Regions from separate parts of the Providencia manganoxydans genome, predicted to be linked through region 2. Evidence: predicted binding sites of a transcription regulator. Region 2 holds the regulator's gene; the other holds the start of a gene.
What was found. Region 2 encodes LexA, which represses DNA repair genes until DNA is damaged. Its sites were predicted from a motif close to TNCTGTATGTACATACAGNA; they were not measured.
Positions count from the first base shown of each region.

Region 1: a site for LexA is predicted at 4,232-4,251, ahead of uvrA (excinuclease ABC subunit UvrA). Genes of this name have one in related genera too.

Region 1 is NZ_CP067099.1:680,220-686,893, reverse strand. Features, by position in the region: gene JI723_RS02965 (MFS transporter) at 1-878, shown strand, start outside; gene JI723_RS02960 (TetR/AcrR family transcriptional regulator) at 951-1,541, opposite strand; gene JI723_RS02955 (GNAT family N-acetyltransferase) at 1,624-2,271, shown strand; gene JI723_RS02950 (helix-turn-helix domain-containing protein) at 2,640-3,047, shown strand; gene JI723_RS02945 (single-stranded DNA-binding protein) at 3,454-3,972, opposite strand; gene uvrA (excinuclease ABC subunit UvrA) at 4,314-6,674, shown strand, end outside.
Region 2 is NZ_CP067099.1:545,286-551,959, forward strand. Features, by position in the region: gene plsB (glycerol-3-phosphate 1-O-acyltransferase PlsB) at 1-1,759, opposite strand, end outside; gene JI723_RS02350 (diacylglycerol kinase) at 1,885-2,259, shown strand; gene lexA (transcriptional repressor LexA) at 2,376-2,993, shown strand; gene zur (zinc uptake transcriptional repressor Zur) at 3,244-3,765, opposite strand; gene JI723_RS02365 (FidL-like protein) at 4,424-4,903, opposite strand; gene JI723_RS02370 (hypothetical protein) at 4,904-5,176, opposite strand; gene JI723_RS02375 (winged helix-turn-helix domain-containing protein) at 5,509-5,847, opposite strand; gene JI723_RS02380 (TonB-dependent receptor plug domain-containing protein) at 6,323-6,674, opposite strand, start outside.

The DNA.
Region 1 (6,674 bases), 130 kb from region 2:
TCTCGATTGGCTTATTTTTTACTGGGGTCGCCATTGGTACGGCAAAACAATTTCGTTTTGCTGCACTTGAAGAAGCGCCTCAATATTTGCATGCTAAAGCAGTTGGTTTAGTTATGAGTGGCGGTATTGCCGCCGCTTTAATTGGGCCAACACTTGCCGTAACAGCGCAGCGCTTTTTTTCCGCGTATCCATTTGCGGGTCCGTTTAGCGTATTAGTGGTTATCTACCTAATCGCCTTTGTGCTATTGCTCAATATCCCATTAAAGAAAACATCTCTGCACCAACAGGATAACACTGACCAAAAGCGTAGCTATCAACAACTGTACTCACAGCCAATACTCAAATTAATTGCTGTTGTCAGTGCTGCTGGTTATGCATTAGTCGTATTTACTTTTGCTTCTATTCCACTTTCCATGAAACAACATGGTTTTTCATTTGCGTTGATCGCAATTGTATTTCAGTGCCATGTGCTGAGTATGTTTGCTCCTTCATTTTTTACAGGGCATCTAGTGCAAAAAATCGGTGCGAAAAAGATCCTCTCTTTGGGCATTTTATTACTGATGTTATCTGCCACAATGAATCTTCTTGGCACTGATTTTTATAATTATCTACTGTCAGGTATTTGTGTTGGCCTTGCATGGAATTTAATTTTAATTAGCACTACCAGCCTATTACCTCATAGCTATCAAGCTCATGAACGAGGCAAAGTGCAAGGTATGACAGATTTCCTGATTTACTCTTTTGGCGCAATAGGCAGCCTTGGCGCAGGAGTATTATTCTTCTCACTTGGCTGGCAACTTATGAATATCGTAACGGTTATCGCAGCTCTGATGATCTTTGTAACCTATCTATCATTAAAAAAATATCTTCCACATTAGAGGTAGGCATATCACCTACCACAATGTTCTTAAATACTGTTTTTTAAATCATTGCTCTTTAACAATCGAGTTTTACGTTGATAGTGTTTTCTTAATCATAAAAATAAAAGCATCAAGACTTTCTTGCCAGTTAAATTCGGGATCCATTAATTCACGACCGATTGTTCCATCAGCTGTAGTCATTAGCCAAGATGCAGTATTCTCAGGGTGTAGCTGGAGGTCTATTTCCCCCTTGTTTCGCCCCTCAATGATTAATGCTGTCAGCTTATCCCGCAGTTTTTTATCGTTTTCAACAAAAATACGGTTAATCTCAGGATTGCGACTAGCTTCAGCGAAAATTTCGATACTAATTCGCGCATAGTCAGGATCGTTATATAGCTCGATCAATCTTGTCATCATTAAGATCACGGATCCAATAGATGAACTAGCTTCTTCAACTGAATTTAAGATCTGCTCAAAATAAAGCTGATCTTCTATGGCAATAGCTTCGATAATGGCATATTTGGTTGGGTAATAATGAAATAAATTCCCAGGGCTCATTCCAGCGGCTTTACATATTTCAGCAGTTGATGTTGCATGAAAGCCTTTTTCAATAAAGCAGCTAATCGCAGCATCAATAATTTGTTTTTTCTTTGCTTTTTGCCTTTCGGTCTGAGCCGACATAGATTTCTCCCAAAAACACTGGACATAAAAAACTAGACTGATTACTCTATCTATAATTAGTTAATCGTGACAAGGCCAACCTATGCTAATTGAAAAGCAAAATTTTAGCTTAGACTTACTCAATATCGAGCCTTTATCTAGTGAGTCAATCTTAGCATCATCGGCGCTCTTTTTTCAGTCCTTTAAAAGCAAATTTGTGATGTTAAAAAAATCAGAAAATACAACTTTGCAAGCGCTGATCGATGACATCTGGAAAATCCAATTTACTGATAAATCAGAAAGGCAATTTATAGTGAAATATCAAAACAACGTCGTCGCTGCTTTTGGTATCTCTCTTTCTGGACAATCAGAAAAGTTGCCACGAATGCCCATCAATGACGTCATTAGAATGGTGAAAAAATATGGTTTATTGACATTTTTAAAAGCACAATGGGTGTATTCATTACTTAAATACACACCTGAAAATGATGAGGCTCATATTGCCTATATTGGGGTTGATACACGGTTCCAAGGGAAAGGCATCGGGAAATTTATCCTAGCTTGGATAAATCACTATGCCAAGCTCAATACACCAGCAAAAAGAGTTTCATTGTATGTGGCTGAATCTAATCTTGGGGCTAAAAGACTCTACGAGCAGGTAGGATTTCAAGAAGATGAATATGAAAAATCAGCCATCACAAAATTTGCTATGGGTATTAACGGCTGGTTTTATATGAACTGTAATCTTTAAAGATTTTACTATCTACAGCTAACCCTATGAATCAAAAAACTATGGGCACATTTAGCTTGAATTTAATAATGTTATCCGCTGCGTTACAAAAATAGCGTGAGTTATATTAATTACTCTCCCTACAAAAGAGAATTATTATTTATCAATTTAGCAATAAAGTTACAGCTAATGCTGGAATTAGAATATTAAAAGAAAAATTTCTCGATAAATAGCTAAATACAGTAAATGCCGATGTAATCACTATTTTTCATAGTAGAAATCACTTTATTGCTCAACAACAATCGGCATTGTAGTTTGTTTAATCTTTATTTATTTAAAACCGACTAAATGGAGGCTATGCTTATAATCTAACAAGCAGGAAAATCATTATGTATAACAAATTATCCATCTCATCTAACAACAGATATACTCAATTCCAGTCTACTGTCGTTTCCGATATTATTGTTTGGATAGAAGAAAATCTTACCAACCGATTATTATTAGATGATATTGCACAGCATGCTGGGTATACAAAATGGCACTTACAGCGGGTATTCCGTAAAGTTGTAGGTATACCCTTAGGGGAATATATTCGTCGTAGAAGGATCAGTGAAGCAGCAAAAGACCTACGAACAACAGACATGCAAGTAATTGATATAGCATTAAAATACCAATTCGATTCACAGCAATCATTCGCAAAAAGATTTAGAGCGTATTTAGGAACGTCACCTTCTTTATACCGTCTTGCTGATATTTGTGATAATGACCTTCCGCTGTTAGAACCACAGGTAGCTTAATCAGCTAATATGAAAAAATATCGAAATTTAAAATATAACCGTATAACCCTCTAATAAGCTCCACATCTTAAGCGATTGGAGCTTTATTTTTTGGTAAAAAACAAAAATACCCGCTTTATATTTCGTTACACTATTAATTAAATCAATCTTAATAAAGTCTTAAGGTTTATATTCATAAATAAAGTTATTATTGAAGTAATGCCTAGAGTTATTTTTATATTTAACACCAGCTCAAAATTAAATATTAAATTAATCGATAAAAAATATCATAAATTGATTAATCAATTTAAATGTCACTTATATTTTCACTTCTAAAATTGTTTTTCCAAAGTTAAATCTTTGCTTAATATAAAACAAAAAACCCCGATAAACGGGGCTTTTTCAGAATAGCTCTTAATAGCCACTCTTAGAACGGAATATCGTCATCGAAATCCATTGGTGGTTCACTACTTTGTGGAGCTGGAGCTTGTGAACGTGCTGGAGCCCCGCCGCCACTGAATTGCTGAGCTGCTGCTGGTTGCTGAGGTTGGCCCCAACCACCTTGACCACCTTGACTTTGGCCTGATGAATCACCGCCACGGCCACCTAACATTTGCATTGAACCGCCAATATTAACAACCACTTCTGTGGTGTAACGATCTTGACCACTTTGATCTTGCCACTTACGTGTTTGCAAAGAACCTTCAATGTAAACTTGTGAGCCTTTTTTCAGGTATTCGCCTGCAACTTCAGCTAATTTTCCGAAAATCACTACACGGTGCCATTCGGTTTTTTCACGCATTTCACCGGTTTGCTTATCGCGCCAGCTTTCAGAAGTTGCCAGAGTTAGGTTTGCCACAGCACCGCCGTTAGGCATGTAACGGATTTCAGGATCTTGCCCCAAGTTACCGATAAGAATTACTTTATTTACGCCTCTGCTGGCCATTTAATTACTCCTGATGCATTAAATTTAATCTCTGTATTAATCGTGAAGTTTAGCACGACCTATCCTCTATTGCATACGCATTACTGATGAAAATAACAGTGGGTTAATCAAAATGCGAGCCGCTTTGTAATTATATTCGCCATCTTTCGAGTTGACCGCGTTCATTCACTACTCATCACATTTATCTATGTTCCTAGCGCCCTATTCCATACCACCTAGCTACACCTTGAATTATTTAAGTTGTATCATTTTAATAATATACTGTATATCCATTCAGTTTAAGTTGTGCGATAATGATCCACTTATGATTGTTCACTATCAAATCATCCGGGAAGTGGTAAATGGATAATATCGAAGTACGCGGTGCCCGCACTCATAATCTGAAAAACATCAATCTCATCATCCCCCGAGACAAGCTGATAGTTATTACTGGGTTGTCTGGTTCTGGGAAATCTTCATTAGCCTTTGACACGCTGTATGCAGAAGGCCAACGGCGTTATGTTGAGTCTCTATCAGCCTATGCAAGGCAATTTCTTTCTTTGATGGAAAAACCTGATGTTGACCATATCGAAGGTCTATCACCAGCAATTTCGATTGAGCAAAAATCAACCTCCCACAACCCGAGATCAACAGTAGGAACAATCACTGAGATCCACGATTATCTACGTTTGTTATTTGCCCGAGTGGGTGAGCCTCGCTGCCCAGATCATGACATCCCATTAGCGGCACAAACCGTCAGCCAAATGGTCGACAACGTGTTAGCTCAACCGGCAGAGCGCCGAATGATGTTACTTGCACCTGTGGTGAAAGATCGTAAAGGTGAACACGTAAAATTATTAGATAATCTCGCCACACAGGGCTATATCCGTGCACGTATCGATGGTGAGGTGTGCGACCTCTCCGATCCGCCAACGCTTGAACTACAAAAGAAGCATACTATTGAAGTCGTTATTGATCGCTTTAAGATCCGTGATGATATTGCTCAGCGTTTGGCTGAGTCATTTGAAACCGCGTTAGAGTTATCCGGCGGTACCGCAATTGTTGCAGATATGGATGACCCTAAAGCTGAAGAATTAATTTTCTCGGCTAACTTCGCTTGCCCAGTCTGTGGTTATAGCATGGTTGAATTAGAGCCGCGCCTGTTCTCATTTAATAACCCAGCAGGCGCCTGCCCAAGCTGTGATGGTCTTGGTGTGCAACAATTCTTTGATCCCGAAAGAGTGATCCAAAATACCGAGATTTCATTAGCCGGTGGCGCGATCCGTGGTTGGGATCGTCGTAATTTTTATTACTTCCAGATGCTACAGTCTCTTGCTGAACATTATAAATTTGATGTTGAAGCACCTTATGATTCACTCAGCCCAGCGATTCAAAAAATTATTCTCTATGGGTCTGGGAAAGAAAGCATTGAGTTTAAATATCGTAACGATCGCGGCGATATCACAGTGCGTCACCATCCTTTTGAAGGCGTACTCAATAATATGGAGCGTCGTTATAAAGAAACGGAATCAACCGCAGTTCGCGAAGAATTAGCAAAATATATTAGCAATCGTCCTTGCGTGACATGTCACGGTACACGTTTACGTAAAGAGGCACGCTTTGTTTTCGTTGAAAATACGACACTACCAGAAATCGCCGACTACAGCATTGGTCACGCAATGGCGTTTTTCCAAAATCTCAAGCTAAGTGGGCAACGTGCGCAAATCGCAGAAAAAGTCCTAAAAGAGATTGGTGATCGACTGAAATTCTTAGTTAACGTGGGTCTCAACTACTTAACCCTATCACGTTCAGCAGATACTTTATCTGGAGGTGAGGCTCAACGTATCCGTCTTGCTAGCCAAATCGGTGCTGGTTTAGTTGGAGTCATGTATGTGCTGGATGAACCATCAATCGGTCTACATCAACGGGATAACGACCGTTTATTAGAAACCTTAATCCATCTACGCAACTTAGGTAATACCGTCATCGTGGTTGAACACGATGAAGATGCAATCCGTGCCGCAGATCATATTATTGATATTGGTCCCGGTGCGGGGGTACATGGCGGACAAATCGTCGCTCAAGGCACATTAGAAGATATTGTCTCTAACCCTGAATCATTGACTGGTAAATTCCTGAGTGGTGAACGCCGCATTGAGATCCCCGAAAAACGTATCCCAGTCAATAAAGACAAGATGCTGACCGTATTTGGCGCCAAAGGTAATAACCTGAAAAATGTGACCTTAAAACTACCAGTTGGTTTATTTACCTGTATCACAGGTGTTTCAGGTTCAGGGAAATCAACATTAATCAACGATACCTTGTTCCCAATCGCACAACGTCAATTGAATGGTGCTACCACAATCACACCAGCACCTTACTTGGATGTTGAAGGTTTAGAGCATTTCGATAAAGTGATTGATATTGACCAAAGTCCAATTGGTCGTACGCCACGTTCCAACCCTGCAACTTATACAGGTGTATTTACACCAATTCGTGAGCTATTTGCTGGCGTACCTGAATCACGAACCCGTGGTTATAATCCAGGACGTTTTAGTTTTAACGTCAAAGGCGGGCGCTGTGAAGCATGCCAAGGTGATGGGGTGATCAAAGTTGAAATGCACTTCTTACCTGATGTCTATGTGCCTTGTGATCAATGTAAAGGTAAGCGTTATAATCGCGAAACTTTAGAAATCAAATATAAGGGCAAAAGCATTCATGAA
Region 2 (6,674 bases):
CCATTTGTAGTGCGTGCTCTAACAGTTGCTCAGCCGTTTTATTTGGCGTGGTAGCATCTGCGGTATAAGGCGCATTACGCAATAGTTGTAGATAGCATTCAACTTGCTCAATTAATTGTTCACGAGTTAATGAACGTTGACGTGAAGCGAGTAATGCGGTTGAGCAAAGGTTAATTGCATTTGCTGCTGCTGCATTATTGATATTGACCATAATGTTATCAGCCAAACCACTGACAACAGGGTTTAACCAACTTGGACGCTGTGGCTCAATAGGGTCAATGGAATCACGCCAATGAGGCACGTGCTTAGTTAAATATTGGGTGAGCGATATCGGTTGACCAAAGTTCACATAGCCTTGACCTAAGTTACGTAATTTACGTAGGCCACGGATCATTGAGAAAAAGCCTTCTTTTTCTTTTTCTGCGCCACGTAACTCTTTGGCGTAGGTTCCCACTTCCATAACGTGCTCATAGCCAATATAAATTGGCACTATGGTGATAGGACGAGAGTCTCCACGTAGCATGGCTTGCAAGGTCATCGATAATGTCCCTGTTTTAGGTTCAAGCAAACGACCAGTACGGGAGCGACCACCTTCGACAAAATATTCAATCGAGTAACCACGTGCAAACAATTCACTCAGGTATTCGCGAAAAACAGTTGAATAGAGCTTATTTCCTTTAAACGTTCGGCGAATAAAGAACGCACCAAGACGGCGGAAAATTGGCCCAGCAGGCCAGAAATTTAAGTTAATACCCGCTGCAATATGCGGTGGAACCAGCCCTTGATGGTAGAGAACATATGAAAGCAGTAGGTAGTCCATATGGCTACGATGGGAAGGGACATAAACGATTTCATGGCCATCTTGTGCTAATTGGCGTACGCGCTCTGCGTGCTGAACGTTGATCCCTTGATATAAACGGTTCCACGTCCAACCAAGTACTCGATCAGTCAATCGTACAGCTTCATAAGAAAAGTTAGCCGCTATTTCTTCCATCATACTCACAGCATTTTGCTGGGCTTTTTTCAATGGTATTTTTTTGCTGCGAGCTTCGTCTTCAACCGCTTTTTCAATTGCTTTTGAGGTCAATAATTTATTGAATAGCTCTTGGCGTACAGGAAGTTTGGGGCCGACAGCCGCAAGACGTTGGCGTGAGTAATGAATGCGTGCAACACGTGCCAATTTATTCGCGATAATGGTATCTGTACCATGCTCTTGTGCCATTAATCCCATCGAGACAATCGGTGAAAATCGCACAAAGCTGTCTCGCCCAAGCCAGATGACGGCGAAGAATTTTTGAATACCATTGAGCAAACGTAATGGCGGTGCAGGAGTATGCCCTTCACGTTCACGCCCAGGAGCACGACCAAACATGACAGACGCAGGCAATAGCTGAATGTCGAGATTCGGATTACTGCGATGTAAGTCTAGGTAGGCATGAAATATTTTTACCGACTCTTTACGCGGATCTGGGGAGTAGTAGCGAAAGACCCGCGGGCCATCATCAATAAAGACGTAAGCAGGTAATTTAGTCCCGTTGATGTCATTATCGACTAAAGGATCAGGCAAGCCGATAGATAAGCATTGGTGACGTAATGTTAAAAGGTCAGATTTTGAATGGTAAGGCAACACATATAATGTGGGCCGAGTCGTGTCCAGCTCAAGCTCTGAAATTGGGTCCGTTGGAATTAATTTACTCTTTACCAGTAATTTAAGTGGTAAATTCAACGTGTTGTAATATATTTTACGCCATAGTGACATAAATGATTATAGCCTCTTGTTAACAATGCTTTGTAAGCATACCAGAAATCAACGGGTAAATCTGTTACTGACAGTTAACTTTGACCGCAAAAAATGATGAACGTTTGTAAGTTTGAGGAATAAATATGGCAAACCAAACTAAGGGATTCACCCGTGTAATTAAGGCTGCGGGGTATTCTCTTAAGGGATTAAAAGCGGCATGGGTGCATGAAGCGGCATTTCGCCAAGAGGCGGTAGCTGCGATCTTTGCGGTAATTATTGCTTTATATTTGGACGTCAGTTATGTCGATCGGCTATTACTGATTAGTTCTGTTGTGCTGGTAGCTATTGTAGAGTTAGTTAATAGTGCAATTGAAGCGGTTGTCGACCGTGTTGGTAGTGAATACCATGAATTATCGGGACGAGCAAAAGATATCGGTTCGGCGGCGGTATTTATCACAATTGGATTGGCGCTAGTTATCTGGGCTACAGTATTGTGGCAGCGTTATTTTGCTGGTTAGTCTTAAAGTGTCGGTTAGTCTCGATAAATGTGGCACTTCCGTGATTTAAGTGTTTCAAATCTTCATTTACCTGTATATACTCACAGTCTGACTGTATAAACAAACAGGGGAACGAGATGAAAGCACTGACGGCTAGACAACAGCAGGTTTATGATCTGGTGCGCGATCACATTTCTCAGACGGGTATGCCACCTACACGCGCTGAAATAGCAGCAAGCCTTGGTTTTCGTTCGCCTAATGCGGCAGAAGAGCATCTTAAGGCGTTAGCGCGTAAAGGGGTTATTGAGATTGTTTCTGGTGCTTCTCGCGGTATTCGTTTACTGCTTGAAGAAGAGAATGATACTCAAGGGCTTCCTCTGATTGGCCGTGTAGCTGCGGGTGAACCATTATTAGCTCAAGAGCATATAGAGAGCCACTATCAAGTTGATCCAGCACTTTTTAAACCACATGCGGATTTTTTACTGCGTGTGAATGGTATGTCGATGAAAGATATTGGTATTATGGATGGTGATCTGTTAGCTGTTCATAAAACCCAAAATGTCCATAATGGGCAAGTTGTGGTCGCACGAATTGAAGATGAAGTAACGGTAAAGCGTTTTAAACAACAAGGTAATCGTGTCGAATTAATCGCGGAGAACGCTGAGTTTGCACCTATTATTGTCGATCTACGCCAGCAAAACTTCACGATTGAGGGGTTAGCTGTGGGGGTGATCCGTAATGGTGAATGGTGCTAAGATTGCATCGTAAAGATGATTAAAATGTTGCTGGCAGATTGTACCCATTAATGTTTTTGGGGATCTGCCCGCGATATAAGTGTTTATTTTTCAATTTAAAGCGTGATGGGTAGGAAAACGGATGGTTTAATATAGCCTATCAGCCTATCAGCCTATCAGCCTATCAGCCTATCAGCCTATCAGCCTATCAGCCTATCAGCCTATCAGCCTATCAGCCTATCAGCCTATCAGCCTATCAATAGCTCTTTTTTTAAGTTTTTTTCTTTGTTTTTACTGAGGGCTGTTGATGATCATGATCGCAATGTTGATGATCTCGGCAATTCACGATTTCGCTGCAAGCTTGGCATACCCCATGATTTTCTACCACAGTATGACGTAGCTGAAATTGATTTTGTTTGGCTAATTCTAAAATGGCAGCTTCAATTACCCCACAATCACTTTCGGCGACACTGCCGCAATGATCACAGATTAACATTACTGATATATGACTCGGGTTATCAAAATGATGGCAAATAACATAGCTATTAGTGGATTCTATTTTATGAATAAAGCTTTGTTCCATCAAAAACTCTAAAGCACGATAGACAGTAGGGGGTTTAGCTTGTGGTTCTACTTCACGGAGCAGGTCAAGTAAATCGTATGCACTGATGGCTCCGTGTTGTTTAGCTATCAAACGTAAAACAGTTTCTCGCTGCGATGTGAGCCTAACACCTCGAGCTCCACATAACCGCGCAGCCATTGCGAGCAACTTTTCTTCATTCATTTTTTTCATGGTCGAGAGCCCTACTCAAAACTGTTATTGCTGTTGAGGGTAGTCTACCATAATTTAGAAATATCTAGGTAATCCTCGCATTTTTAATGAAAGTTACCAACAAGTTTTAGTTCTGTTGCTTGCCACTCAATAATTTGATTTAGAGATGGTATAACTCAATTTGGGGAAAAGGTGCCTTATTAAGCCAAACTCATTGAGCATCAGGGCATACTCCATTAACAGTGGATGAATCAAATAGTAAGCAACATGAATTCTGTTCGGTCGTTTGTCATAAAGCGATATCAGCCAAATTATATAAAATATGAGCGATAACTATATTCATTTATGTTTGATATTAGGTTGGATATTAATTTTGTATCAATAAGGATTATACAATATATACTCGTCATACTTTAAGTTTCAGCGTTGTTGACTACGTTCACTCACGCCCGTCACATAGTGCTCTATGCTCCTGGCGATTCGTTCACTTGTCGCCTAGCTGCACCTCGAATTATTTAGAGTATAAAAGTTAATATTAACGTTCCCATTTATACTAAGTCAACTTTAGTGACTAATGAAACAGTTATTCCTAGTATATTTAGTAAATGAATTATCCTTGCTATGGTTACACTAAAATAGTGTGCTTATTATTTTTTCATGTTGCTAGTATTTTGATTTTTTACTTTTCTACGTAACAAGTAAAAGATGAGTAAGCTTCATCTGTTAGAATATAAATATCATCATCCATTTTAGTAATGCTAACGTAGTAGTTTATCTTTTCTTCTTCTAACTGAATAAAGTTGGCAAATAACTCTTTTGGCACATTATCTGAGTTTGTTATAGATAGTTGGCTAATATGTATGGAATAATGATGATTTTTATCAATTGATTGAAAGTTAAAGTATATAGCTCTATCTAAGCGATAAAATACATTGTTTTGTTTTATATAGCCATACATCTTTATTCTACCAGTATTATCATTGTCAATGAGAATATTGGTTTTTGATTTTAGTATCAAGCCTTCATCTGTTCCGTTATCTTTTATCCATAAAAGTTCTGAATGACACATATTAATATTATGGCTTTTTTGATGAAGAAAAACTGCCGTAAATAAGGCTGAAAATACAGCAAGCAAAGATAATAAAATATACTTTTTCATTTAAATTCTCTGATCATTGATCGAGACACAGTCATATTGAGTATTTTTTTCTTTACAAATACTGATAGAAAGGTTTTTATCAGCAGGCTGCATATTGTTGGGTTCTGAAAGTAAAATGATGCGTTTCGGCTGATTACAATCAACATTATATTTATCAAGTTTTCTATTGATAAAATCGAGATGATCTTTAGATGAATTTTCAGCTAAATGAATGGGGATCTGAATAATACATTGAGCTCTTTGGTTCACTGCAATGTAGCCATTCATTTGCATACTGGCATCAGAATCTTTTATAAAATGAAAAGTTAACGTTAATGAAACAGTAATAATTGCAATTAAAATGAATAAAACATAATTATTTCTAATGTTTTCTTGTTTTTTTACTGGTTGAGTTAATGCGGTTTCATTCTTATTTTCTTGGGCAACAGTTAAGAATTCATGAATTTCAGCATTTTTGTTTATTATGCTTTGATTATCATGTGTTTTATTAGGATCAATACTGTTCTCATCGTGATGAACAATATTGGTTGATTTGGGTTTGTCACCATAATGTATAAATTCCTCTTCTGGTAAGCTAGATACACTATTTTCTTGGGTGATTATTTCTACTGTTTTACAGTCAAAGCGAAAACCTCTTTTAGGTACTGTAACAATAGATTTTGGATCAATACCAATAAGTTCAAATTTTTTCTTATTTCACTAACATAGGTGTTTAAGTTATTGTTTGAGCCTACTAATCCATGTTTTTCCCAAACATTGGTAAGTAAATCATCTCTGGTCGCTATTTGGGACTCTTGATTTAGAATAATTATTTCATTCAATAAGCGGGATGCAGGCTTTGAAAGCTCAATAAATTGATCTGTCTCATTATTTAAAAAAATGAGACACTTTTCAGTCTCAAAAATAAATTTATTATTAATGAGATAGTTTTTGATCTTTGTCATAAATGTAGCTTGCTCTCTCTAATTTTAACTCTAGAAAAATTTGATTTTTATAATAAAAGGAAAAAAACGTTTTAATGGAAAAATTGTTAATTTATATGTTTTTTTATAAATATTTGTAATGCATATAGTTTAAATAGGGATGCAATTAACTTTAAGTATTGAGCTATGAGCTTTTTTGAATCCTGAGTTCAAATATATTGATCTGAGAGGTGTAATGGAGTTATAGAGTTTTTTTTGCTGTTGGGTGGATTTTTATTCTTAATAAAGAATTATTTCATGTGTAAAAAAATATATATATCTAAAATATAGGTTTGGGTATCATTGTTGTATTATATTTGGCTATTTATTAAGAATGGTCTTAAGTGTTAATACCTATATATTTGGATGTTATTTAATAATTTTAATTTAAGATAGAAAATTAAAATGATTTCTAATTAGGTAAGGAGGAAAAACTCCTTACCTTACCTAAGTCATATTAATAATTATATTCAATACCCAACCAATAATTACGGCCCTCTTCTATATAACCTTTTGTATATTGATATGATTTATCGAACAAATTATTTATAGATGTATTTACGGAGATACCTTGACCTAGATCATAATCAATACGAATATCTGTTTTAGCAAAACCACGTACTTTGTCATTATTATCAATATAATTAAAAGCCCAACTTCTTGCTTCCTCTGTTATTGTGAAACTGAGAGGCTCATAAGGAGTGAATTTGACCCAGACAAATGCCTTGTGTGACGGTAATTCAGCAATATGTTTTACGCTATAATGCTTTGGATCTGCATGAATATAACTATAATTTAGACCAATGGAC